Regions from separate parts of the Paenibacillus graminis genome, predicted to be linked through region 2. Evidence: predicted binding sites of a transcription regulator. Region 2 holds the regulator's gene; each other region holds the start of a gene.

Region 1 (5,665 bases), 160 kb from region 2:
GCTTTTAGGAGAACCTAAGACTGATTTACAGTTCTTACGCCAAAGTGAGGTGTATTCTCTCATGACCGCTAGCTGGATCGTAACAGGGCTTGGTATTATCGTCAGTCTCCTCGGTTACTATCTGACACCGAGTGCCTGGGGTTATGGCATTTTGGGCTTTGGACTGGCACATATTCTGCTCGGGATTTTGGATATGTTCCGGGCCCCCTCACGCAGCAGACAATAGCGACACGCGGCGTCTCCCCATTCATCGGATCTGGGGGAAGAGGGTTCCTGCCTTTACACAGAACGGCTCCACTTTGGTGGGGCTGTTTTGTGTGTCGGGTTTTATCTGCCAAATTAGACTTAAGAGTTCCTTTCTCATATAATAGGAAAAGAATATTTGCTAACAAAGGAAGTGGATGAATTGAGTTCGGAAAGTTCATTTGATATCGTGTCCAAAATGGACATGCAGGAGTTGACCAATGCTGTTCACCAGACGGAGAAGGAGATCGATAACCGCTTTGACTTCAAGAACAGCAAGAGCAGTCTGAAGCTGGAGAAGGATGCGCTTATTATCGCTTCAGAAGATGAATACAAGCTGAATGCCGTCATCGATATTTTACAGTCGAAGATGGTCAAGCGCGGCATTACACTCAAGAATCTGGATTTTGGCAAAGTTGAACCGGCTTCTCTGGGCACTGTGCGCCAGCGTCTGGGTCTTAAGCAGGGAATTGATCAGGAAAATGCCAAAAAAATCAACATTCTGATCCGTGATTCGAAGCTGAAGGTGAAAAGTCAAATCCAGGGGGACCAAATCCGCGTAACCGGCAAAAGCCGTGATGATCTGCAGCAGATTATCCAGATTCTGCGCAAAGCCGATTTACCGCTGGATCTGCAGTTTAATAACTTAAAGTAAGATTTTCGTACCCCGCACTGCTTGCTGATTTCTCGCCTGCGGGGTGCTTTGTGTTTTTTTGACACCTACATAGGGCTATAATATACTTGCGTAAGCAGTTTTTTAGAAAATGTAAGAATATATGCTTCGTACTATAAATTATCCTTCTATTTCTGCTGAAACGGGTACCTTAAAGCGATACGTAGTATCGCTGCTTCGGAACCAAGCATAAGCTTTTACAAGGACGGCTAGCCGTTTCAGCCTGAGATAGTGGAATATCGGATTCGTACGGATCAAGGGAGGAACTTCTGTGAATTTGCCTAACCGCATTACGCTGGCACGTATTTGTCTTATCCCGATTATGATGTTTTTCTTGCTGATTAATTTCAGCTTTTATCCGGAACCGATTCATTGGGGCTCGTTCCAGCTTTCCTTTAATCATCTGATTGCAGCGGTGATCTTTTTGCTTGCGGCCAGCACCGATGGCATAGACGGTTATATCGCCCGGAAATACAACATGGTCACCAATCTGGGCAAGCTGCTCGACCCTCTTGCGGACAAGCTGCTGGTCTCGGCTGTGCTGATTTCCCTGGTGGAACTGGGCAGATGCGACTCATGGATCGCAATCGTTATTATCAGCCGCGAGTTCGCAGTAACCGGACTGCGCCAGGTAGCGCTGCTCGAAGGTAAAGTGGTTGCTGCCAGCAGGTGGGGCAAGATAAAGACTGTTATTCAGATTGTTGCAATTTCACTGCTGCTGCTGAATAACTTTCCGTTTCAATTCGTCAGTATTCCTGTAGATGATATTGCCATCTGGGCTGCAGCACTTGTTACTATCTATTCCGGCATTGACTATTTCGTAAAAAATAAAGATTTGCTGGAGCTTCATAACGCTTAACCGCTAAGCCCAATATAACTTGTGTTACTCTACATCCAGGAGGAGAAAGCCAGCTATGAAAGCGGAAATTATTGCCGTTGGTACAGAACTTTTACTTGGACAGATCGTAAACAGCAATGCCCAGTTTCTATCCCAGGAGCTGGCGGCGCTTGGAATCGATGTGTTCTTTCAGACCGTCGTTGGGGATAACAGCAGCCGCCTTCAGCAGGCCATCGAAATTGCCCGCAGCCGTGCGGATGTCATTCTTTTCACCGGCGGAATTGGCCCCACCGAAGATGATCTTACCAAAGACGCGCTTGCGGCTTCCCTGGGCCGCAGCCTGCATATTGATCAGCTTGCCATGGATCATGTCCAGCGTTTTTTTGATGAACGCAAGATTGTAATGACCGAAAATAACCGCAAACAGGCACTTATCATTGATGGAACCACACCGCTTCCGAACGAAACGGGGCTTGCTGTGGGCCTTGCGCTTGCAGACGGAGGCAAATATTACATTGTACTTCCCGGTCCTCCGCGTGAGATGAAGCCTATGTTCACAGGCCAGGCCAAACCTTGGCTGCAGCAGCATGCACTGACCGGTGAAATGCCGATTTATTCGAAGATGCTTAAGTTCGCCGGCATTGGAGAATCCCTTTTGGAGGATAAGCTGATTGACCTGATTAGGAATCAGAGTGATCCGACTATTGCTCCTTATGCCAAGGAGGGCGAGGTAACGGTCCGCATATCCACCAAAGCCCCTTCTGAACGGGAGGCCATGCAGAAGCTGGAAGTGCTGGAGAAGACAATTCAGGAGATCCTGCCGGAGCATATGTACGCCAATATCGATGTGCCGCTGGAACAGCTGATCGTCGATTGGATGGCGGATGCCGGATTGACTGTGAGTGCGGCGGAGAGCTGCACCGGCGGCCTGCTGATGGAGAGCATTACGAATATTCCGGGCAGCGCCTCGATGTTTCTCGGAGGAATCGTATGCTATTCCAATGATATGAAGAAGAAGCTGCTGAATGTGCCGTCAGCCCTTCTGGAGGGACCGGATGCGCCGGGCGCGGTAAGCCGGGAAGTAGCCGAGGTGCTGGCGGATCAGGTCAGAATGATTGCAGACAGTGATTTCGGATTGTCGGTTACCGGTGTAGCCGGTCCGGGATATTCTGAACGCAAGCCGGTCGGGCTTGTGTTCATCGGACTGGCGGAACGCGGCCGGCCTACCGAGGTCTATGAGCTGAACCTTAAGGGTACGAGGGAGAACATCCGTTTGCGGACGGTGAAGTCGCTTCTGTACCGCCTCTGGCGCAGACTGGAGGAGCGCAAGGTGGATACACCGCTTGAAGGGTCAGCCTTGCAATAACCTGAATACCCAGTATATAATTCAAGTATACGGAAGAACCGTGGCACTGAGACATCCCTGCTGCGGTTTTTTGTTATATTAATAGGCATGAACCTGCAGCCTGTCCTTTGGAAGAAGGCACTGTCCGGCGTCCGGTGATCGAATATTCTGGGTTAGCACCAGATCCGGAAGGAGGCTTACAATAAAAGGGAGTATTCCCCCGCAGGACAAAAAAAACGAATGTATGTTCGAAAAAAAGCTTGGCAAGACCTCCAAAACACGTTATTATAGTACTATAAACAGTGAAGGAAGTGGTCTGATTGTCAGATCGTCGTGCGGCGCTTGATATGGCGCTTCGTCAAATAGAAAAACAATTCGGTAAAGGTTCGATCATGAAATTGGGAGAATCCAACCACATGAAGGTGGAAGTGGTACCTAGCGGATCTTTGGCACTTGATATTGCACTAGGTATAGGCGGACTTCCCAAAGGACGTATTATTGAAGTATATGGACCGGAATCTTCCGGTAAGACAACAGTTGCCTTGCATGCGATTGCAGAAGTGCAAAAGGTTGGCGGACAAGCTGCATTTATCGATGCTGAGCATGCGCTTGATCCTAAATACGCTAACGCGCTTGGCGTTAACATCGATGAGCTGCTGCTGTCCCAGCCGGACACCGGCGAGCAGGCGCTGGAAATCGCTGAAGCACTTGTCCGCAGTGGTGCGGTCGACATCATCGTAGTGGACTCCGTGGCAGCATTGGTTCCGAAAGCGGAAATCGAAGGCGACATGGGTGATTCCCATGTAGGCTTGCAGGCCCGCCTGATGTCTCAGGCTTTGCGGAAGCTGTCCGGGGCAATCAACAAGTCGAATACCATTGCTATCTTCATCAACCAGCTTCGTGAGAAGATTGGTGTAATGTTCGGTAACCCGGAAACAACACCCGGCGGCCGGGCATTGAAATTCTACTCTTCCGTGCGTCTGGATGTGCGCCGCGTTGAGAGCATTAAGATGGGCAACGATGTGGTGGGCAACCGCACCAAGATCAAGGTTGTGAAGAACAAGGTAGCTCCTCCGTTCAAGCAGGCTGATGTTGATATCATGTATGGTGAAGGAATCTCCAAAGAAGGAAGCCTCGTGGACATTGGTACTGAAATGGACATCGTCAACAAGAGCGGTGCCTGGTACTCTTACGAAGGTGAGCGTCTTGGACAAGGCCGTGAGAATTCTAAGCAGTTCCTGAAGGAACACCAGGATATTGCCCTGTTGATTGAGAATAAGATTCGTGAAGCAAGCAATCTGTCAACAATTGTGGCTGCGCCAACTGAATCTGATGTGGCAGCGGAGCAAGAGGAAGAAGAAAAGCTGCTGCTTGAAATCGAATAACTTGATATTCAATCTTCTAAATTGAATACTTGGTAAGATATCGAGCGCCCTGTGAATGATCTGACAGGGCGCTTTTTCATAAAATGAACCAGACTTACAATAGCAATGAGGTGAGAGCCATCCATGGTCATACAATTAAATCCCGAACCCGAAGAGCAGGACGAGCAGGTGCTGGCTGATTTTCCTGCGGATGAGCAGCTGGTGATTACACGGGTGGAACGGCAGAAAAAGTCTGACCACCGTTATATTATTCATTTCGGCACCTATCAGATGACCGTTCATGAAGATGTCATGATTAAGTACCGGATGATTACAGGCAGCTCTTTCATGAAGACTGATCTGGAAGAGATCGTTGTAGCGGATGAACGCCAGCGGGCTTATGTGGAGGGCCTGCGGTATCTGGAGCGTAAGCCCCGGACGTCTCAGGAGATGGCCCGCCGTTTACGGGAGAAGGAAATAGGAGAGACTATTATTGCCGAAGTTCTGGTGCGGCTGCAGCAGGAGCGTCTGCTGGATGATCCCCTGTATGCCAAGCAATGGGCAGAGCAGCGTATTACGAACCAGCGCAAAGGCAAGCTGTGGATCCGTCAGGAACTGCGCGAGAAGGGCATTGACAAGCTGCTGATTTCCGAGGCGCTGGAGAATATTACTCCCGAGCAGGAGCTGGAGAGCGCTTTGCAGACGGGAAGAAAGAAATGGAATTTGATCCGCGGCGATGTGAATGACAAGCGCAGAAAGACCGGCGCATTTCTTATGCGGCGGGGATTTTCCGGGGATATGGTGCGCCAGGTACTGAATATTTTACGCGAGGAAGAAGATTTTGAAGGCGATGAAGAGGAAATTTACTTCCCCGACTGATTGTCTTGACTTTAATGCAGTTATCGACTCTCTTGACAATGTCTTTTTATAAATAATAAAATATAACATGAATCGGCCTAAATAAGAATCCTTTTTCCTTCCCAAAAAGCAGACTCTTATGGTGCGGTTCGCGTACAACTCATATGAAATGTAATCGCCGGATAAGGCGGGCAGTGTGCATGTGCAGCATGTGCAGTATGGCAATCGGTGTATTACCGGTTTTTTGTATGGTGATGAACGGATTAGTTTAACAACTGCACAAATTCCCAAGGCTTGTTCTTGGAGGAACCAACGAGGAGGTGAACAGAATGCATCCTGCAATC
Region 2 (5,665 bases):
ACTACCTATGTATGGAAATTCTTCTGTCTGAAATGGAAGTCTGTTAATTTGTTATACATATATTCCAAAAAATCAGGGAATTGCCTGTGTGGGTATCAACCAGCCGATAAGGAGGTGCCTTTGTGAAGTCAACGTATAAAGTTCTGACGAGCGATGCCGATTTGTTCGCTGCGGCGCTTTCTCAAGTGAAGGTATATGTCGTTCAGTTAATTGAAGGCAAGCCGCATGTAATTGCAGACTATGCCGGACCTGTGCAGAGATGGACCCCGGATGATGTGCTTGTAGCCGGAATGTGTTACAGCCGGGATGGATTTGAGTTCAGAGTCCGTGTTCCGAAAAAACAGGAAGAATAGATGGCCCAGCCCTGTTCCGGATGAGCTTTTTTCCGTCCTTTACTATGAGCTGCTGAGAAGCGGCTCTTTTGTTTTCTTGAATTTTACTGCCTGATCGCACATACCAATGCAGCATCAATTGCATCTCTTATACTATCAAACGTAAAAGAGGTGTAAATGATGACAGAACGCGAGCGTGCAAGAATCCGCAGAGCGCTGAATTTGCTGCGTGCGCAAAGAGCTATTTTGCTGGAGAGACTGGAAGAAATCAATGAAAATTTACGGCGGGTACCCAATCCCAGCCGGGCCAGACGCGAACTGCTGGCTGCGAGAGCTTCCATACGTGAAGCATTGCGTTTAAATGCTGCAGCAATCCGGTTACTCCGCAGCATTCTGTAGTTAGCTTGGGGCTTAGCAGCAGAAGTCTTGGGATTCAGGGCATCCTTCGGGGTGCCTTTTCAATGATAAGAGGTATCTTAATCTACATAACTGGAAGGTGACGGGAATGGAAGAGAGTTTGCGGTTGCGGCTGGGGCTGCCAAAGCAGCAGGAAACTGGAGATATTGCAGTAACGCCAGCACGAAATGCGGATACGGAAGGGATAACCGTCCTGAATGTATCCAGGGAAGATGTAGAAAAGGGGCGGCTGGAGAATTATCTGCGGGAGTTCAAAAAGTACGAAAAGAAAAGGCTGCGCGGAAAGGTAACCCTGATCTTTAACGGGTATGAGCTAGACCGGAGAGAAATTTATCAGATCCGTGAGATCACGAACTGGGTAGATCGTCTGCTGAAGAATATCCCTTATCTGTTCTACTTTTTAAGCCGGGAAAATTACAGTATGCGGATTGCATTCTTCTGCTTATCGGAAGTGGTGGGGCGCTCTGGAGTGGAAGTGTCCATTACCAGAGAACAGGGCCGGCGGCTGATTGAAAAAGTGGTTAAAAGCGCAGTGGTCCATGCCAGAAAGCTGAAGGAACCCGGAGAGGTTCAGCTCGCACTGGCAGAAGGTATACTGGATGAACTCGGATATGAGCAGACGCGGCAATAAAGCTAAGTGCCTCCGTGATTTTATTCTGCGGGCCATGGTGATGTATACCAGGAGGCACAAGCTGTTTATTGCTTCAATATGTAGAGATGTACAGCTTTACAGAAAGTTAAAGGCGGTAATTTGATCCGCATAGACAATAAGCTGCTTATATTCAATTTCAGTCCCATAACTGGCAAAAGGACGTACAATCACGTTGTCCAGGACAACAAAATTATAGTTGAATGATTTTTCAGGATGCTCAGCACCCAAGTAGGAGATGTATTCGTCTACGATAACATCGTCCATTAGTGATTTGAAATTAAATACATCCTCTTTACTGCTGGTATTCGTAGCTACATTGCCCTCGATGCTGCCGAACGCAGTAAGCAGATTGACTTTGCGTTCTCCATGATTATTGTTCAGCAAAAGGTTAGAGAGCTTACCCAGTGCTTCGACTTTAAAATCGACGTGGGTTCTGACTTTGGATTGATTCAAACCAGGCACTTCCTTTCAAGATTTAATTTTCCAATGTACAAGTTTCGACATATTACTGCACTTTTCCTGTTAGTGCGCAAAATAAATGTTATAACATGAAGGACACCCTGCGAGGACGCTGCTGCACGTCTGGCATAGGTGTCCTTTTCTCTGGTTATTGCCGAATGGTTACCCGGGTTCCAACGGGGACGGTGGCTGCGAGCCACAATACATCCTCATTGTACATCCGAATACAGCCGTGGGAGACCATTTTGCCGATAGAGGAAGGGTCATTGGTTCCGTGAATCCCATAATGGGGTTTGGACAGGCCCATCCAAAAGGCCCCGAACGGGCCTCCGGGGTTACGCTGTTTGTTGATAATGGTATATTCTCCAACCGGAGAGACCGTTAACATTTTGCCAATCCCTACAGGGAACCCTCTAATAACAGTGTTATTGTCCAGCAGATACAGCATCCGCTGTGACAGATCGATAATGATTCGATAGTTGGGCATGTGATCAGCACTCCTTTATGATCAGGATATGAGTGGAGAGGAAGGAGAGTTCTGAAATAATATGCACCAGCGAGTCGGGTAGAACAAATGTTCTTATCGGGTGAAAAGGGCATATGGAAAGACTGGATGGCGAACAAAATAGGTTACGCGGGAAGGTCGGACTGGAGAAAAGGAAAAAGACTGTCCCGCTATTCCAGCGGAGCAGTCTTAATGGAGGGGAGTAAATGCAATGCTAATGAATATCGCGGAATAGACCAATAACTCTGCCCAGAATCGTGACACGATTCAGACGTAGAGGCTCATAAGCCGGATTCTCCGGCTGCAGGCGGATGTGGTCACGCTCTTTGTAGAAGGTCTTAACGGTTGCTTCATCTTCTTCAGTCATGGCCACCACGATATCGCCGTTATCCGCAGTCTGCTGCTGGCGGACGATGACGTAGTCACCGTTCATAATGCCTGCGTCCACCATACTATCACCAAGGACGGACAGCATGAACACTTTGTTATCTCCTACATAATGAGTAGGCAACGGAAAGTAATCCTCAATATTCTCTGTTGCTGTGATTGGCACCCCGGCAGTAACCTTTCCAACGACAGGAATGCGTGTTACCGTCTGAACGAACTGATGAACATTCTCGGAATCCTCTTGACCCAGCAATTCTATTGCACGCGGTTTCGTTGGATCGCGGCGGATAAGCCCTTTCTTCTCCAGCCGGTCCAGATGGCCATGTACCGTGGAGCTGGAAGCCAGTCCTACAGCTTCGCCGATTTCCCGGACAGAAGGCGGATAACCCTTGCTGCGGACTTCGTTACGAATAAATTCCAGGATCGCCAGCTGACGACTCGAAATCTTTGACATCGGAATCAACCCCATATATTATGTTTGGGAAAATTATAACATAGAACTGCCGTTCGTACAAACATAAGTTCTAAAACGCTGGCTAAAATAGCAGGGATTTTGTGAAATAAGCTGTCTTATTCCGGTAAAAAGGAGCATTCAAAAGAAGGGAACAATTGTTCGAAAAAACTATTGATCAAAACACATGTTCGTGTTATATTAATTTCGAAAGTAAGAACAAGTGTTTGGAGGTCGATTAATATGTTAAAGTACAGCACATACCGTAGTATTTACGATGAGGTTCATGAGGACCATACAGCTTCAATGGACAGACTAAATATTAAGAATCTGCTCTTATCTTTTATATCACCCTATCGAACATTAATCCGGAAAGACAATATTGTAAAGCTGGCTATGATTTTTCTGCTGGTGATCTCAGGGTTTACGGTAGTGGGTAATGTGTTTGCAGGATCCGTCTCTTCGGCCAAGCAGGAAAAGAGGGTCGTTGTTGAACGCGGGGATACTCTATGGAGCATTGCACTGAAGAACAAACCGGCTGATATGAAAACGGCTGTATATATAGAAGGAATCAAACGGACAAGCGGTCTAGAGAACAGTAATATTCAAGCCGGAGATGTGCTGACTTTGCCTGTATATTCATACTGAATCAGTACCCATAGATTGATGCTAAGAGCTTTCAGGGAGCAGACCTTGACAAGCTCTTTTTCTCATGGCAAAGTTAGAATGAATTTATAGGGAGGGGAACACATTGAATATTGATGAATTGGTCGCCCGCATCAACGAATTGGCGCGCAAACAGAAGAGTGACGGCCTGAGTGAAGAGGAGCTTGCGGAAAGAGCCAAGCTTCGCGAGATCTACCTGGGCAATATCCGCAGCAACTTCCGTGCTCAGCTCAACAACATTGAGATTGTGGATAAATAAGAGCATGAACAAGGCAACAAGGCAGGAGTTAGTAATGCTCTGTTCCTTTTCATAGATATTTTAGGATGACTAGGGGGAACTGACATGGCCCGTTCTTGGGAAAGAATGGTTCAACGCAACACACAGCAAATTAACAAGCAACGCAAGAAGCAAGGGAAAGAGTCTATCTATGCTTCAACCTCTTCTGCCGCTGCCAAAAGCAGCGATGTTTTTAAAGGCCGCAATATCGTATTTCCGGCAGTACTGATGCTGCTTGGCATTATGTTCTGGGTAGTTGGCTCCATTGATGAAGCTAGGGGCAGCGGTATTCTTGCCAATTGGCTGGGAGTTGTGCTGTATTTTCTGCTTGCGGCACTGCTGTTTTTCCGCCGACCGTATTTAAAGGTAGAACGTGCCAGACTGTCCACCATTAAATATAACCGTGAGCGTCTGCTGCCGGCAGCGGATATTGAGAAGATCACCGTTACACGCGGCACTGTCTCTATTAAGTATAAAGGCAAGCGCACACAGTGGGTGTTCTCCAGACTGATCAACCGTTATGACATTAAGGCTATGACTGAACGTCTGGAGCAGTTTGCCAAGCAGAATCATGTTGAAATAGTGAACGAATAGAAAAGATATAGTCCAGCATAGGGAGAGGGAGAACTATAATGCCGATTTCCGCCGTACTCTTTGACCTTGATGACACATTGCTCTGGGATGAACGGAGCGTAGAAGAAGCGTTCCGCTATGCCAGTGAAGCAGCAGGAGACTCCGTCGATCCCAAGGAGCTGGAAGCAGCGGTCCGCAGGGAAGCAAGGAACTTGTATGAATCGTATGAGACATTTCCGTTCACCAAGCTGATTGGAATCAACCCGTTTGAAGCGCTGTGGGGAAATTTCACGGCCGGTGAACAGCTTGAATTCCGCCAAATGGAGCAGCTGGCTCCTGTCTACCGCAAGGAATCCTGGCGCCGCGGACTGGCTGCGCTGGGTGTGGAGGATGAAGCTCTTGCCGAAACACTGGCGGCCAAGTTTGCCGCAGAACGCCGCAGCCGTCCATATATATATGAAGAAACACTGCAAGTACTGGATGAGCTGAAGGGAAAAGTCAAGCTGCTGCTCCTGACGAACGGTTGTCCTGCGCTGCAGCAGGAGAAGCTTGACGGAGTGCCGGAACTGGTTCCTTACTTTGACCATGTTGTGATTTCGGGGAGCTTTGGCAAAGGCAAACCGGACAAGGGAATCTTCACACATGCCATGAATCTGCTGGACATTACGCCCGGGGAAGGAATTATGGTGGGTGACAAACTGACAACCGATATCCTTGGCGGACTAAGAGCAGGCTTGACTACAGTATGGATTAACCGCACCGGCAAAGCATCCGACCCGGAGATTACGCCGGATTATCAGATTGGACATCTCAGCGAGCTTCTGCCGCTTGTGAAAACTTTATAGCACCTCTTCCGAGAAGCCGTTATCCTGATTTAGGATGCGGCTATTTTTATCGCAAAAAGCATGTATATGAACATTATCACAGTATAGTGGTGAAAAATGAG
Region 3 (5,665 bases), 1.4 Mb from region 2:
ACTACAAAAAAAGAAAACCCCTTATGTGTCAAGGGATTTCCTAGTTTAATGTATGCCGAGGACGGGGGTCGAACCCGTACGGTACTCACGTACCGCAGGATTTTAAGTCCTGTGCGTCTGCCTATTCCGCCACCCCGGCATGGTAGAAGCGTTGATAACGCGACAAGAAATATGATATCACGTATCCGGTGGATACGCAATCTAAATTTGCATTAAGTTTTGTTTACAGAAAAACGGCCCGACCAGCCGGAGCCGATGGGCCGCTTGTGCTTCACAGAATGACTAGCGGCGTTCGCGCTCGCCACTTTTGTTTCTCATGCCAGCCAGACCGAGCAGTCCTACCAATCCCAGCCAGCCCCAATCGAAGTCATTGTCGTTGTCATTAGCGTTGGCAGTTGTAGCGTTAGCCCGGTATCTGCCGGTCTGCGTAGTATTGGATAGTGGAGAAACGGTGCTGTTGTCTCCGCCACGGTTACGCATAGTTCCAGTGGTTCCGGTAGTTCCGGTACCAGTGGTGTTATTCATCATGGTGTTGCCCTGCTCGTTCATCATACGGTTGCCGGTTCCGTCCATGCCAGTTGTACCGGAAGCGGTGGATGCATATCCTACGCCCAGCAGACTCATGGATAATACAGTGCCGCAGGCAAAGCTTGTTATCAGCTTATTCAAGATGTTATACCCCCTTGTGTGGTTTGTCCCTGATAATTTCCCCCTGCGGCGTCGAATCTATGCAAGAAATTTTATACGGTCACCACATTCACCGTCTTGCTGGCAGGATCATAAGTCACCTTGGCTCCGAGCGCTTCAGCCAATGCCCGTACGGGGACGTAAGTGGTTCCGTTATCCAGAACTCCGGCTGTAAGCTTCACTCCGTTCAGGGTGATTGAAATCTCCACATCCTTGTTCACTTCATCCTCACCCCCGTTGATCCGTTTTAAGGCTTTCTTCACCTGATCTGCGGCTGGACGGCGGCCTGCTTTCAGCTCTTGAATGGTCAGTCCAAAAGCCATCTGAAAATGGGAATAATCCTTAAAGGAAGTCCAGTCTCCGCCCCATTCGAGTCCCAGCTTTTTGGCTTCCTGTACGACCTCTTGCCAGTCTGCAAGCTTATCCCCGTCCCCATCCCGGCTCATATCCCAGGAGATGTTCCGTCCATCCGGCAGCAGCAGCGCAAAGTCTATCGCCAGTCCGTAATTATGAAAGCTGCTGCCACCCCGCGCATTGGTTACAATCGCACCCTTCTTGGTTCTCCCCAGCGCATAAAGGGCATTTTGTTCGGCTATGGTCCGCAAGCCCTGGGTGATGACAATCGGGATGCCCCGTACATAACATCGCTGTATCAAGACATTGGCAGCCGCCAGCAAGGCGGGATGGAGACCGCCGAGCCGGGCTGCCGATTTGCTGTTCACCTGATCCAAAGTCAGCATTTGATCACCTCCTGGTATAGTAAATGTCTTCTATTCTGCTGTTGCTTGTACCCTTTTCCCTAATTGTAAAAGAAAAAAACCCGAACACCCCGGGGCTTTCGCATCTTTATGGATTGCCGTTTTCATGGATGGTTCCCGCCTAAACAGGCCAATATAAAAGCGAAAGGTGGGAAGACCTAATGGAAATTCACAGTGACAGCTACAAGGTGGCAGCCTTGAGCGATCAGGGGGACGCGGTGGAGATCATCCGCCAGGCTGAAGCGGCCATAGCCCAAATTAATGGGAACAAACCGGTGACCCTGATCGCTTATGAGAGGACAGAGTCCAACTCCCACAAATAAAACAGGAGTGGTTCAGCAATAAAAGCCTGCTGCTTCAGACGATGTATGCCTCCACAATATCATCGACCTGAATCCACTTCCATTCCTCCGCCCACTGCAGCTTGATCTCACGCGAGTGGGTGTGAATGGAAGTCACAAAGCCGTTCAGCTGCTTATTCGCAAACGAATCAGCCAACACTACTGTTACCCGGACATGGCTCCGCAGCGACAGCGCCAGCGTACATTCAATCTCCTCCAGCTTCTGCCCATCCTGAACCGGCTTTCCCCGGTGCAGCGTCTCCCGTTCATCCTTATGTATCCGGCTTTTGTGCTCCGGCAGCATCATCCTGCTGCTCTCCCACACGCCGTATCCCTCCTGCTTCTTACCCATTGTGCGATTCCTCCCTCCAAGGATGACCTGATTCATTTCAGCGATGTCAATTCAAATTAAACGAACGTATGTTTGTATTATATGCGCATTCCCTCTTTTTAAGCAATCAGAAAAAAATAACAGAACCGCAAGCAAAAGGCGCCCACAGTGTTCGCTGTGCAGCGCCTTTGCTTGTCCAATGAGAAGAAGGCCTTGTTCTCTGCCTGGGCAGGGATTTTGTTTTATTTAATCTCTGTTGCGGAAGCTCCCTTACCGGTCTGCGGGTTTACCTGGATATCTGTTTTGCCTGTGCCGGCTTGGCTGTGTGTATCCGCTTGAGAATCGGCGGCAGTCCCCGTCCCTGTACCAGCCAGGGTGTCCGTAGCTGCACTTCCGGGTTCAATCAGCCCTGCGGCCACCCTGGCCTCATTCAGCTTGGAGATGCCATACAGCATCGCCACATCCGCCTGCTGGTTCATGTCCTGGAATTCCTCGGCAGTAACATCCGGAGAAACCGCACTCTTCGAGGCTTGCTCCTTGATGGAATACGCGCTCTGGAACGCAATTACCGATTCTTTAAGCAGCTTCTGGATGTTCTCCGGCAGGCTTTTGGAGATCTTCACATCCTTGACTTCATCGGCGATATCCGAAGCGGTGTCCTGGAATTCATCCACTGCCTTCTCCATCTCGTTGTCACTCGCTTTTCCTGTCGAATACGAAGTTAAGGTTGTGTTGAATGCCTCTAATGAGGACTTGCCCATTTCATCAAACTTAGACATTTCATTATAAAAGTTCTGTACGTTCTCCTGCACCTCTTCATGGGAAGCAGGCGCTGAGTTATTATTGCTGCAGGCGCTTAGAATACCAACCATCATCAGCAGCACTGCCAGTAAGGCTTGTCTCATATTAAGTATCCCTCCACTTAACAGAATAATAGCGAGTTTTGTAAAGTGCAACTGAAAATAATGTTAAAATAGCAGAGATGAAACATTCTGCAGGATTGAAGCGTATTTTGAGCAGGTACAAACTAAAAAGATCCCCAGTAGTGACCGGAAATCTTTGTTATATTATAATGATTTCAACATGAATGATAGAGAGGAAGATAAGCTCATGCCTTACTGCACAAGCTGTGGAGCAGAATACAAGCAAGGGGCCAAATTTTGCGGGGAATGCGGCGCAAACACTACTGAAGATGCAGCTGCTCCCGGACGCCGGACGGCATCCGGAGCGGCGCCTGGTTCCGGCTCGGGACCTGAAACAACGCTGTGGCAGGGCAAGCCGGCCGGCATCTCTGACCGCCTCAAAGGCATCGTGCGCCTGAATACAACCACGTTCACCATCACCAGCCAGCGCATTATGGTCAAAACCGGGCTAATCGGGAAGGACGTGGAAGAAATCGAGCTGCTGCGGGTCAATGACTTTTCTGTGGCCCAGTCCATCCTCCAGCGTATTCTGGGTATCGGAACACTTACAGTGTTCTCGGATGATGCTTCGTCGCCACAGCTGCTTCTCCACAGGATCCGCCAGCCCCAAACGGTGAAGGATGTGCTGCGCAAAGCCGTACGCGATGAGAAAATCGCCAACAATATCAGCTACCGGGAACAAATCTAGCCCGCTGGCCACATTTAAGGAAGATACAATGCCCCGGCTGGAATGACGCTTTTCACCTGGCTGGGGCTTTCCCACATCAGCACCACCCGCGCATCCCCCTGGTTCTCATAGTACTCTACCTTTAGCTCATGCAGCTTCCCGGCAATCAGATTCACCTTCCCCTGCCGTTCCTGTCCGCTTTGCTTCATCCAGCTGTCAATCACCAGCACTCCGTCAATCCACACGCGTATGCCATCGTCCGATGACGAATAAATCGTGTAGCTCTCCGTGTATGCGGCGCTCAGCCTGCCGCTCCAGCGCACGGAGAAGAAATCAGCAGGGAGTGCCGGATCAGGAGCCGCCTGCCGCCAGATGAAATTAATGACGGTATCGGTCCGGGTGAGCGCAGGCTCGCCGCTGAGCGCTGCATTGCTGTAATATTGCCCGTACAGGCCCGGCATGGGTGCAGCTTCAGCCATAGAGGCATTCTGCGCCGCCTTCTTCGCATATTCCTCTCTGGTGAGCACAAATGAATGCTTCATAAAAGCCTTAATAACTGCATCGCTGTTCTTCTCATAGAGCAGCTTACCCCAGCTCATCTGGTAAGACCATTTATTCTGAGTTTTGGCCAGCACCGCCGGGGATGGAAGTTCCCCGTTCTCGCCTATGGCGATCAGCTTGCCGCGTCCCAGATTCCACATGGCATCATGGTGACTCTTTTTGAAATCCGCTTCGTAGATATCCAGCGCCAGCACATCCACCTTGCCAGCTCCCGGGTAATAGTCCGCCGGTTCATCAGACCACTGGTTTTTGGCATTAGGGCTCCACACCCACAGCAGATTATGCAGCTTGTGATAAGCTGTGTACCGGTCGAACATGATGTTCCACAGCTTGCTGAACGAGCTTTTCTGGCCCCACCAGAACCAGCCGCCGTTCATCTCATGGTAGGGACGCCAGAGTACCGGCACGCCTGCATTAGCAAGCTTTTTCAAAGACCGGGCTGTCTTGTCCAGCTCCGCAATCAGCGCGTTGTACTGAACCGTACCCGGAGTGATATATTTGGCAAAATCCGCTTCACTAAGACTCCTCGAGACATTCGACCAGGCCGGAGCCGTCCCCGGTAAATTCTCATGATAGCTCATGGTTACGATTCCGCCTGACTTATGCCACCGGATTGCGCTGTCTACCACGGCCTGCCGCTGAATATCGATTTGTTGCGCCGTCTGATTATCAATCGCTCCCAGCTCATAGCCGTGGAGTGCGGCATATTGTCCGCTGGTCGTCTTCAGCTTGCCGTTGAATTCATCCGGGCTCTCCAGATAATCATGCTGCCCGCTGATCATTCCTTGTCCCTGCAAACGGTATAACGTTTTCAGCAGCTTCCGGGCCGGAGACGCAAGCGCAGCATCTGCAGGGTTCATCTGCACATTCCGGAATGAGGCCTGCCACTGTACATCCCCGACCAGCCGTGATGCGGAATCCAGCAAATCCCGAATGCGCGATTCCATCTTTTCCACCATCCTCTCCCTTTTTTCTACATCATATGGGGATCTATCGGACAAGTGCACGGCGAACCAACATACAATCGGCATAAATATACCGCACCCATTAAAAAACCTGTCAATTCAGTATTCTAAAGGAAGCAATAATTAAGCTATACTGATTAAGTCTGCACTTATGGAACCAATGGTTCACAATATAAGCATATGCTTTCAGCCAGTTATCTACGAAGCTGTATTCTGGAAGCATAGCTATCCAAATTTTAGGAGGCAGCAAAGTGAAGTCCAAGAAATTCATCCCAAGTCTCATCATCACAGTGCTGCTCCTCATTGCCGCTTACTGGTTCGAACAGAACGGCAATCTGCCTGGCAGCCAGCCGGCTGCAGAAGAGACAGACGTAGTCCAGTTGAGGTTCCCGAGTGAACGGTTCCCGGAGACAGCCCGGCACATTCAGGAAG
Region 4 (5,665 bases), 1.7 Mb from region 2:
GGAATGAAGCATCTTGTGATCGATGCTGTCCAGTCCGCGCGGGTCCACCTGGAGCATCTTCAGCGATTCTCCGGCAATCTCCGGCGTAATGATCCCGTCGCCGCGCACCTGCGCGAAATCGCGGACCCGCTTCAGCAGGCGGTTGGCAATCCGCGGAGTTCCCCGGGACCGCAAAGCGATCTCTTCTGCAGCATCGCCCAGAATCTCAATGCCGAGCAGTTCGGCATTGCGGGAAACAATGAAGCTCAGCTCGTCAATCGTATAATACTCCAGCCGGCTGACCACACCGAAGCGGTCACGCAGCGGCGCAGACAGCAGCCCGGCGCGGGTAGTGGCGCCGATTAGCGTAAAGGGCGGCAGGTCCAGTCGTACCGAGCGGGCGCTCGGACCCTTGCCGATCATAATATCCAGCGCGAAATCCTCCATCGCCGGATACATCACCTCTTCCACCGTCCGGTGCAGCCGGTGGATCTCATCAATGAACAGGACATCGCCCTGCTGAAGATTGGTCAGCAGCGCGGCCAGATCGCCGGGCCGCTCAATGGCAGGCCCGGATGTTGTCCTGAGGTTCACACCAAGCTCATTGGCGATAATATTCGCGAGTGTCGTTTTACCCAGCCCGGGAGGCCCGTACAGCAGCACATGGTCCAGCGCTTCGCTGCGCATTTTGGCAGCTTCTATATAAATTTTCAGATTCTCTTTAACCTGGTTCTGTCCGATATACTCTCCCAGATAGCGGGGGCGCAGACTTAATTCCACCGCCTGCTCGTCCATCATCAGGTTAGCCGATATAATCCGGTCATCCATTTATCCATCACTCCGTTCTGTCAAGCAGCCTATTTGGCTATATACAGCAGCCCCAGCGCCTTCTTCATCAGCACATCAACGGGACCTGTATCGGCGCCTTCCTTCTTCATGGTCAGCCATACCCGGTCCAGCTCGGCTTCGGTATATCCAAGAGCCCTCAGGCCGTCCCGCGCTTCCTCCCAAGGCATTGCTTCTTCGGCCGCCTGGGCTTCTGCCGCTACAGCAAACAATCCTGTCTGCATGGATACCGCGCTCAACCCGTCCAGCTTGTCCCGCAGATCCAGAATCATCCGCTGGGCGGTCTTCTTGCCGATCCCCGGGAGCTTGGTCAGGAAGGTGATATTCTCCTGGTAAATCGCGGAGATCAGCTGATCCGGTGTTCCGCCGGTCAGAATCCCCAGGGCTACGCGCGGGCCAATGCCGGATACCTCAATCAGCTTGCGGAACAGCTTCTGCTCTTCTCTTGTCGGGAACCCGAAGAGCAGGGTAGCATCCTCGCGTGTCTGGTAATGAATGTAGACCGTCACCGGCCCCTCCAACTTGGCAAAAGCATACGGATTCGGGCAGAACACCCGGTATCCTATGCCCTGGACATCCACCACCACATATTCCGGCTCCAAATGGACAACCGGACCTCTTAAGTAATCTATCATTTTCGCAATACCTCATTTAATTTGGAATTAAGACTCACCGAATGGGCGTGGCATACCGCCACCGCCAGCGCATCCGCCACATCATCAGGCTTCGGTACAGCCGCCAGCTTCAGCAGCAGCTTGACCATTTCCTGCACCTGCTTCTTCTCGGCCTTGCCATAGCCCACCACAGCCTGCTTCACCATCATCGGAGTATACTCCGCGACAGGAAGCCCGCGCTGGACAGCGGCCAGGATCAGCACACCTCTTGCTTGCGCCACCGGCAGAGCCGTCGTCACATTGCGGCTGAAAAACAGCTTCTCCACCGCGACCGCATCAGGCTGGTATTTATCAATAAGCTGCACCATACCCTCGTATACATGCAGCAGACGTTCCTCCTCCGGCGTATGCGCCTCCGTCTGGATGCACCCGTACTGCACCGGCGTTAATTTGTTACCTGCCTTATCTACGAAGCCGAAGCCGACAATCGCCAGCCCCGGGTCAATGCCCAGGATGCGCAAATCCAATCTCTCCTCTTAAGCAGGCCGTCTATTCCTGCGGTTTCATCCATTTCGTTGCCTTGAAGCGAACATATGTATTCCTTCTAATCATTATAGCAAAAAACCTTCTTCCGGGAGAATAAAAGTTTGCCGGGATTCCTGCCGGCTTCCGCAAGCGAAAAAAAGAGGGAGTGTCCGGGCACTCCCTGCAGCAAAAAAAAGCCGCCCCATGCATAGAGGCGGCCTTCTTACCCTATAGTTATTCTTCGCTTTGCATCACCTGTTCCGATGAGTCCCGCGCATAATCGCTGAAGGTGGACAGCACGCTGTTGTACTCTTCTACATCCTGCACACGGATGCCTTCATGCAGCTGCTCTAAGATATCATCCGGCAGCGAAGACTTCATCGAGCCCATGTCCATCTGAAAAAAAGTTTTCAGCACCTTCTCCTCCGCAGGAGGACCTTTGAACAGGGTCAGATTCCCGTGCTCGTCTACGCCGATAAAAGCGTCTTTCTTAATCTGAGGCGACAAATCGTTGACCATATGCTCCAACCACAGATCCCCGTCCGCGCTGATCCAGCCGTTCCAGTCCGGATGTGCAGCAATGACCTGTTTGAGCTGGACGAGAGACTTGTCCCCGGGAAGGGTTACGATCTCCTCACCGGAAATATAGGTTGTCTTCAAGTGAACCGTTCGGCTGACCGGTTCCTGGCTAAGGGTTTCCAGCAGCTGCTCACGATCCGGGGCTGAAGTCCCTTCAGTCCCTTCTTCTCCAGCATGGCTGTACACAGCCGCTGCAGCCGGCACGCTTCCGCCCGGATCACCGGATGAGCCCTGTTCCTGCAGCCCGCTCAGTTTGTCAGGCATATTCCATGCCGTATCACTCAGCAAGCCGCTGAGCTCTTCCGGGACCTGCATTCCACGCCAGGCAAGCAGCGTCAAGGCTATACAGGCCGCTCCCACCCAGGGTGCTTTTTTCCAACGTCTCCAACGCCGCCACAATTGTTTCTTTAAGCGAAAAGCATTCACGTTGATCCCTTCATTCTGCTTTTTTCCTATTGTGACCTGCAAAGGGAGCAATTATGCGCTTAGCCCCGGAAATTTGACGAACTCCCCGTTTTTAATGGGACAACAACGGATTTTCAATCGCACCGAGGAACAGCCAGACTCCGGTCTGCCGGTCTTCGATCACAAAAAGAAAGGGCCGGTCTACTGTCATTTGAAAGGGTGCTCCCACAGAAGGAGCAGCTCCCATACGCATTTCAACAAGCGTGGAGGCTGAAGCTTCGGTCCCTTTTTCGTTCACATCGACATAGGTTTTATGAATGATCTTGCTGATATAGATGGGATCGGGAATATCGGCCAGCTTGGAGAAATCGCCTTTTGCCGGATCAAAAGCCTGCTTCACGCCCAGCGCCTGTACTGCATCTTTCAGGTCCGTTCCATAGCTGGCCGTGAAACGCGGCAACCCTACCGTCCCCTGCTGGTTCTCAAAATCCTCCCCGGCCGGAAAGCCCCCTTCCGCAAGCCTGGCCTCCAGGTCCTCTAATGAAGAGTGCTTACCAGGCACAATAACCAGCATATCCATCTGCTCTGCTCCATAGGGAATACGTATGGCTTGCCAGTCTTCCTGCGCTGCGTACGAATAATATCCGTTACGGCTCATCATTGGCACTTGTACCGCCTCATCCGCCGAGAGATGAAATGCTGCCTGCCGGGTATTTTCTTCGGGAAAAGCATCCTTCCAGCCGCCCTTGAAATACAGGGCGTTCACAAGTACACCCAGGGCGTCAGGACCGGGAGGCTGATCCAGCATTTTCGTAATCGTATGCTCTGTATGCTTGGATACCCATCCGTTAATTTCAGTGACCGAACGCGGTGCGGCAAGGTCTGTCGTACGGATCTCCGCCTCATAGTAAGCTTTTCCGGTCTTCAGATAATCTTTGCGCAGCGGTAATTGGGAGGTGCCCCAGACGGAATTGGCCAGCTTCAGCTTAATCCCCGGCCCGGCGTCCTGCATCACCGCCAGCAGCGCCTGCTGACTTGCGTTCAGCTTTTGGAGCTCACCCGGAGAATAACCGAGCAGCTGTCCCAGTTCTTCCGCCGTCTCACCGGCGCTGCCATTATAAGCAAGTGCCAGGGCGGTGGCGATACTGTAAGGCGATATCGTCAGATTGCCTCCGCTCTTGTCCCTCAGCTGGCTGAACAGCTTCAGCCCGAGCAGGTTGCTCTGCTGCGCCAGCCGGAAATCCAGCTTGGACGCAGCAGCTTGCCTTTCGGAATAGCTCATCACAGTCCCTCCTTGGCTGCAGCCTGCCAGCAGAAAAATAACCAGCAGGAGCATGGGTATTCTTTTCACCATATCGGTACCCCTCTCCCTTCATCTCCTGCTCAGAATTACATGCACAGAACATTACGTACTGTAACTGACGCAGAGATCTGGAATAAGTTTCAAATAACTGCATATGCTCCAGCCCGTGCTGCTACTTGGCCTCAAACATAAAAAATACATTCATACTTATCTTTCTAAGCCATCATTTGCTATACTCTATATTAGTGAAAAAGGTTAAAAACTAAAACAAAGGGGTAATCCTTGATGATCATTCAGCCAAAAACACGCGGCTTCATTTGCACAACCGCCCATCCGGAAGGGTGCGCCAGACAAATACAGGAACAAATTGATTTCGTAAAAGCTCAAAAGAAGCTGACTGGCCCCGTGAACGTGCTTGTTATCGGTGCTTCCACCGGATACGGGCTGGCTTCACGGATTACTGCCGCTTTCGGTGCAGGAGCGAATACCATCGGCGTCTTCTTCGATAAAGCCGCTGAAGGCGCCCGTACGGCTTCGGCAGGCTGGTATAACTCGGCCGCATTCGAGCAGGCCGCAGCACAGCAGGGCCTCAAATCCCACAGCATTGTTGGAGATGCCTTCTCCGATGCCATCAAGACCAAAACGATTGACCTGATCAAAGCCGAATACGGCACCGTCGACCTTGTGGTCTACAGCGTTGCATCTCCACGCCGTACCCATCCTGTAACGGGAGAAACCTTCTCCTCCGTGATTAAGCCGGTTGGCACCGCCTACACGAATAAGACAATGAACTTCCATACCGGAGAGGTATCCACGGTCACCATTGAACCGGCAACGGAGGATGAAGTCCGCCAGACGATCGCCGTAATGGGCGGGGAAGACTGGGGAATGTGGATTGACCAGCTGCAGGAAGCCGGTGTGCTGGCAGACGGCGCAACAACCGTAGCTTACTCCTATATTGGACCGAAGATCACCCATCCGATCTACCGGGACGGAACGATTGGCCAGGCCAAAAACGACTTGGAGCAGACAGCCATCGCACTGAATGAGAAGCTGAATGCCAAGGGCGGACGCGCTTTTGTCTCAGTCAACAAAGCACTTGTCACCCAGTCCAGTTCCGCGATTCCGGTGGTTCCACTGTACATTTCCGCTCTGTATAAAGTGATGAAGGAAAAGGAATTGCACGAAAACTGCATTCAGCAAATGTACCGCTTGTTCTCGGATCATTTATATAACGGCGGTGAAGCGGCCGCAGACGGCAGCCACCTGATCCGTATCGATGATTGGGAAATGCGCGAGGATGTGCAGATCGAAGTCATGAGACGCTGGAGCGAGCTCGAAACCGGCAATGTTCCGGAGCTTGCCGATCTGGAAGGCTACCGTGAGGATTTCTTCCACCTGTTCGGCTTCCAGA

The links. The regulator LexA, encoded in region 2, represses DNA repair genes until DNA is damaged. The targets are predictions, from matches to a motif close to CGAACATATGTTCG.
Region 1: recA (recombinase RecA) is a predicted target of LexA. The motif match lies at 3,337-3,350, and genes of this name have one in related genera.
Region 3: PGRAT_RS23185 (YolD-like family protein) is a predicted target of LexA. The motif match lies at 2,200-2,213, and genes of this name have one in related genera.
Region 4: ruvC (crossover junction endodeoxyribonuclease RuvC) is a predicted target of LexA. The motif match lies at 2,076-2,089, and genes of this name have one in related genera.

Annotation. Positions count from the first base shown of each region.
Region 1 covers NZ_CP009287.1:4,127,543-4,133,207, reverse strand. The annotation lists gene PGRAT_RS33760 (hypothetical protein) at 62-226, shown strand; gene PGRAT_RS17405 (YajQ family cyclic di-GMP-binding protein) at 407-898, shown strand; gene pgsA (CDP-diacylglycerol--glycerol-3-phosphate 3-phosphatidyltransferase) at 1,188-1,775, shown strand; gene PGRAT_RS17395 (competence/damage-inducible protein A) at 1,831-3,120, shown strand; gene recA (recombinase RecA) at 3,420-4,484, shown strand; gene PGRAT_RS17385 (regulatory protein RecX) at 4,608-5,342, shown strand; gene rny (ribonuclease Y) at 5,651-5,665, shown strand, end outside.
Region 2 covers NZ_CP009287.1:3,966,951-3,972,615, reverse strand. The annotation lists gene PGRAT_RS16655 (hypothetical protein) at 123-353, shown strand; gene PGRAT_RS16650 (hypothetical protein) at 510-731, shown strand; gene PGRAT_RS16645 (hypothetical protein) at 838-1,380, shown strand; gene PGRAT_RS16640 (hypothetical protein) at 1,477-1,854, opposite strand; gene PGRAT_RS16635 (L,D-transpeptidase) at 2,009-2,347, opposite strand; gene lexA (transcriptional repressor LexA) at 2,580-3,206, opposite strand; gene PGRAT_RS16625 (LysM peptidoglycan-binding domain-containing protein) at 3,447-3,851, shown strand; gene PGRAT_RS32445 (DUF896 domain-containing protein) at 3,955-4,128, shown strand; gene PGRAT_RS16620 (hypothetical protein) at 4,213-4,740, shown strand; gene PGRAT_RS16615 (HAD family hydrolase) at 4,779-5,564, shown strand.
Region 3 covers NZ_CP009287.1:5,364,088-5,369,752, forward strand. The annotation lists tRNA gene PGRAT_RS23170 (tRNA-Leu) at 54-139, opposite strand; gene PGRAT_RS34475 (WGxxGxxG family protein) at 283-669, opposite strand; gene PGRAT_RS23180 (M15 family metallopeptidase) at 741-1,427, opposite strand; gene PGRAT_RS33465 (hypothetical protein) at 1,607-1,768, shown strand; gene PGRAT_RS23185 (YolD-like family protein) at 1,803-2,138, opposite strand; gene PGRAT_RS23190 (hypothetical protein) at 2,360-3,022, opposite strand; gene PGRAT_RS23195 (PH domain-containing protein) at 3,228-3,728, shown strand; gene PGRAT_RS23200 (glycosyl hydrolase) at 3,743-5,215, opposite strand; gene PGRAT_RS23205 (NucA/NucB deoxyribonuclease domain-containing protein) at 5,485-5,665, shown strand, end outside.
Region 4 covers NZ_CP009287.1:5,628,025-5,633,689, forward strand. The annotation lists gene ruvB (Holliday junction branch migration DNA helicase RuvB) at 1-807, opposite strand, end outside; gene ruvA (Holliday junction branch migration protein RuvA) at 837-1,460, opposite strand; gene ruvC (crossover junction endodeoxyribonuclease RuvC) at 1,457-1,960, opposite strand; gene PGRAT_RS24310 (BofC C-terminal domain-containing protein) at 2,199-2,969, opposite strand; gene PGRAT_RS24315 (serpin family protein) at 3,061-4,302, opposite strand; gene fabV (enoyl-ACP reductase FabV) at 4,537-5,665, shown strand, end outside.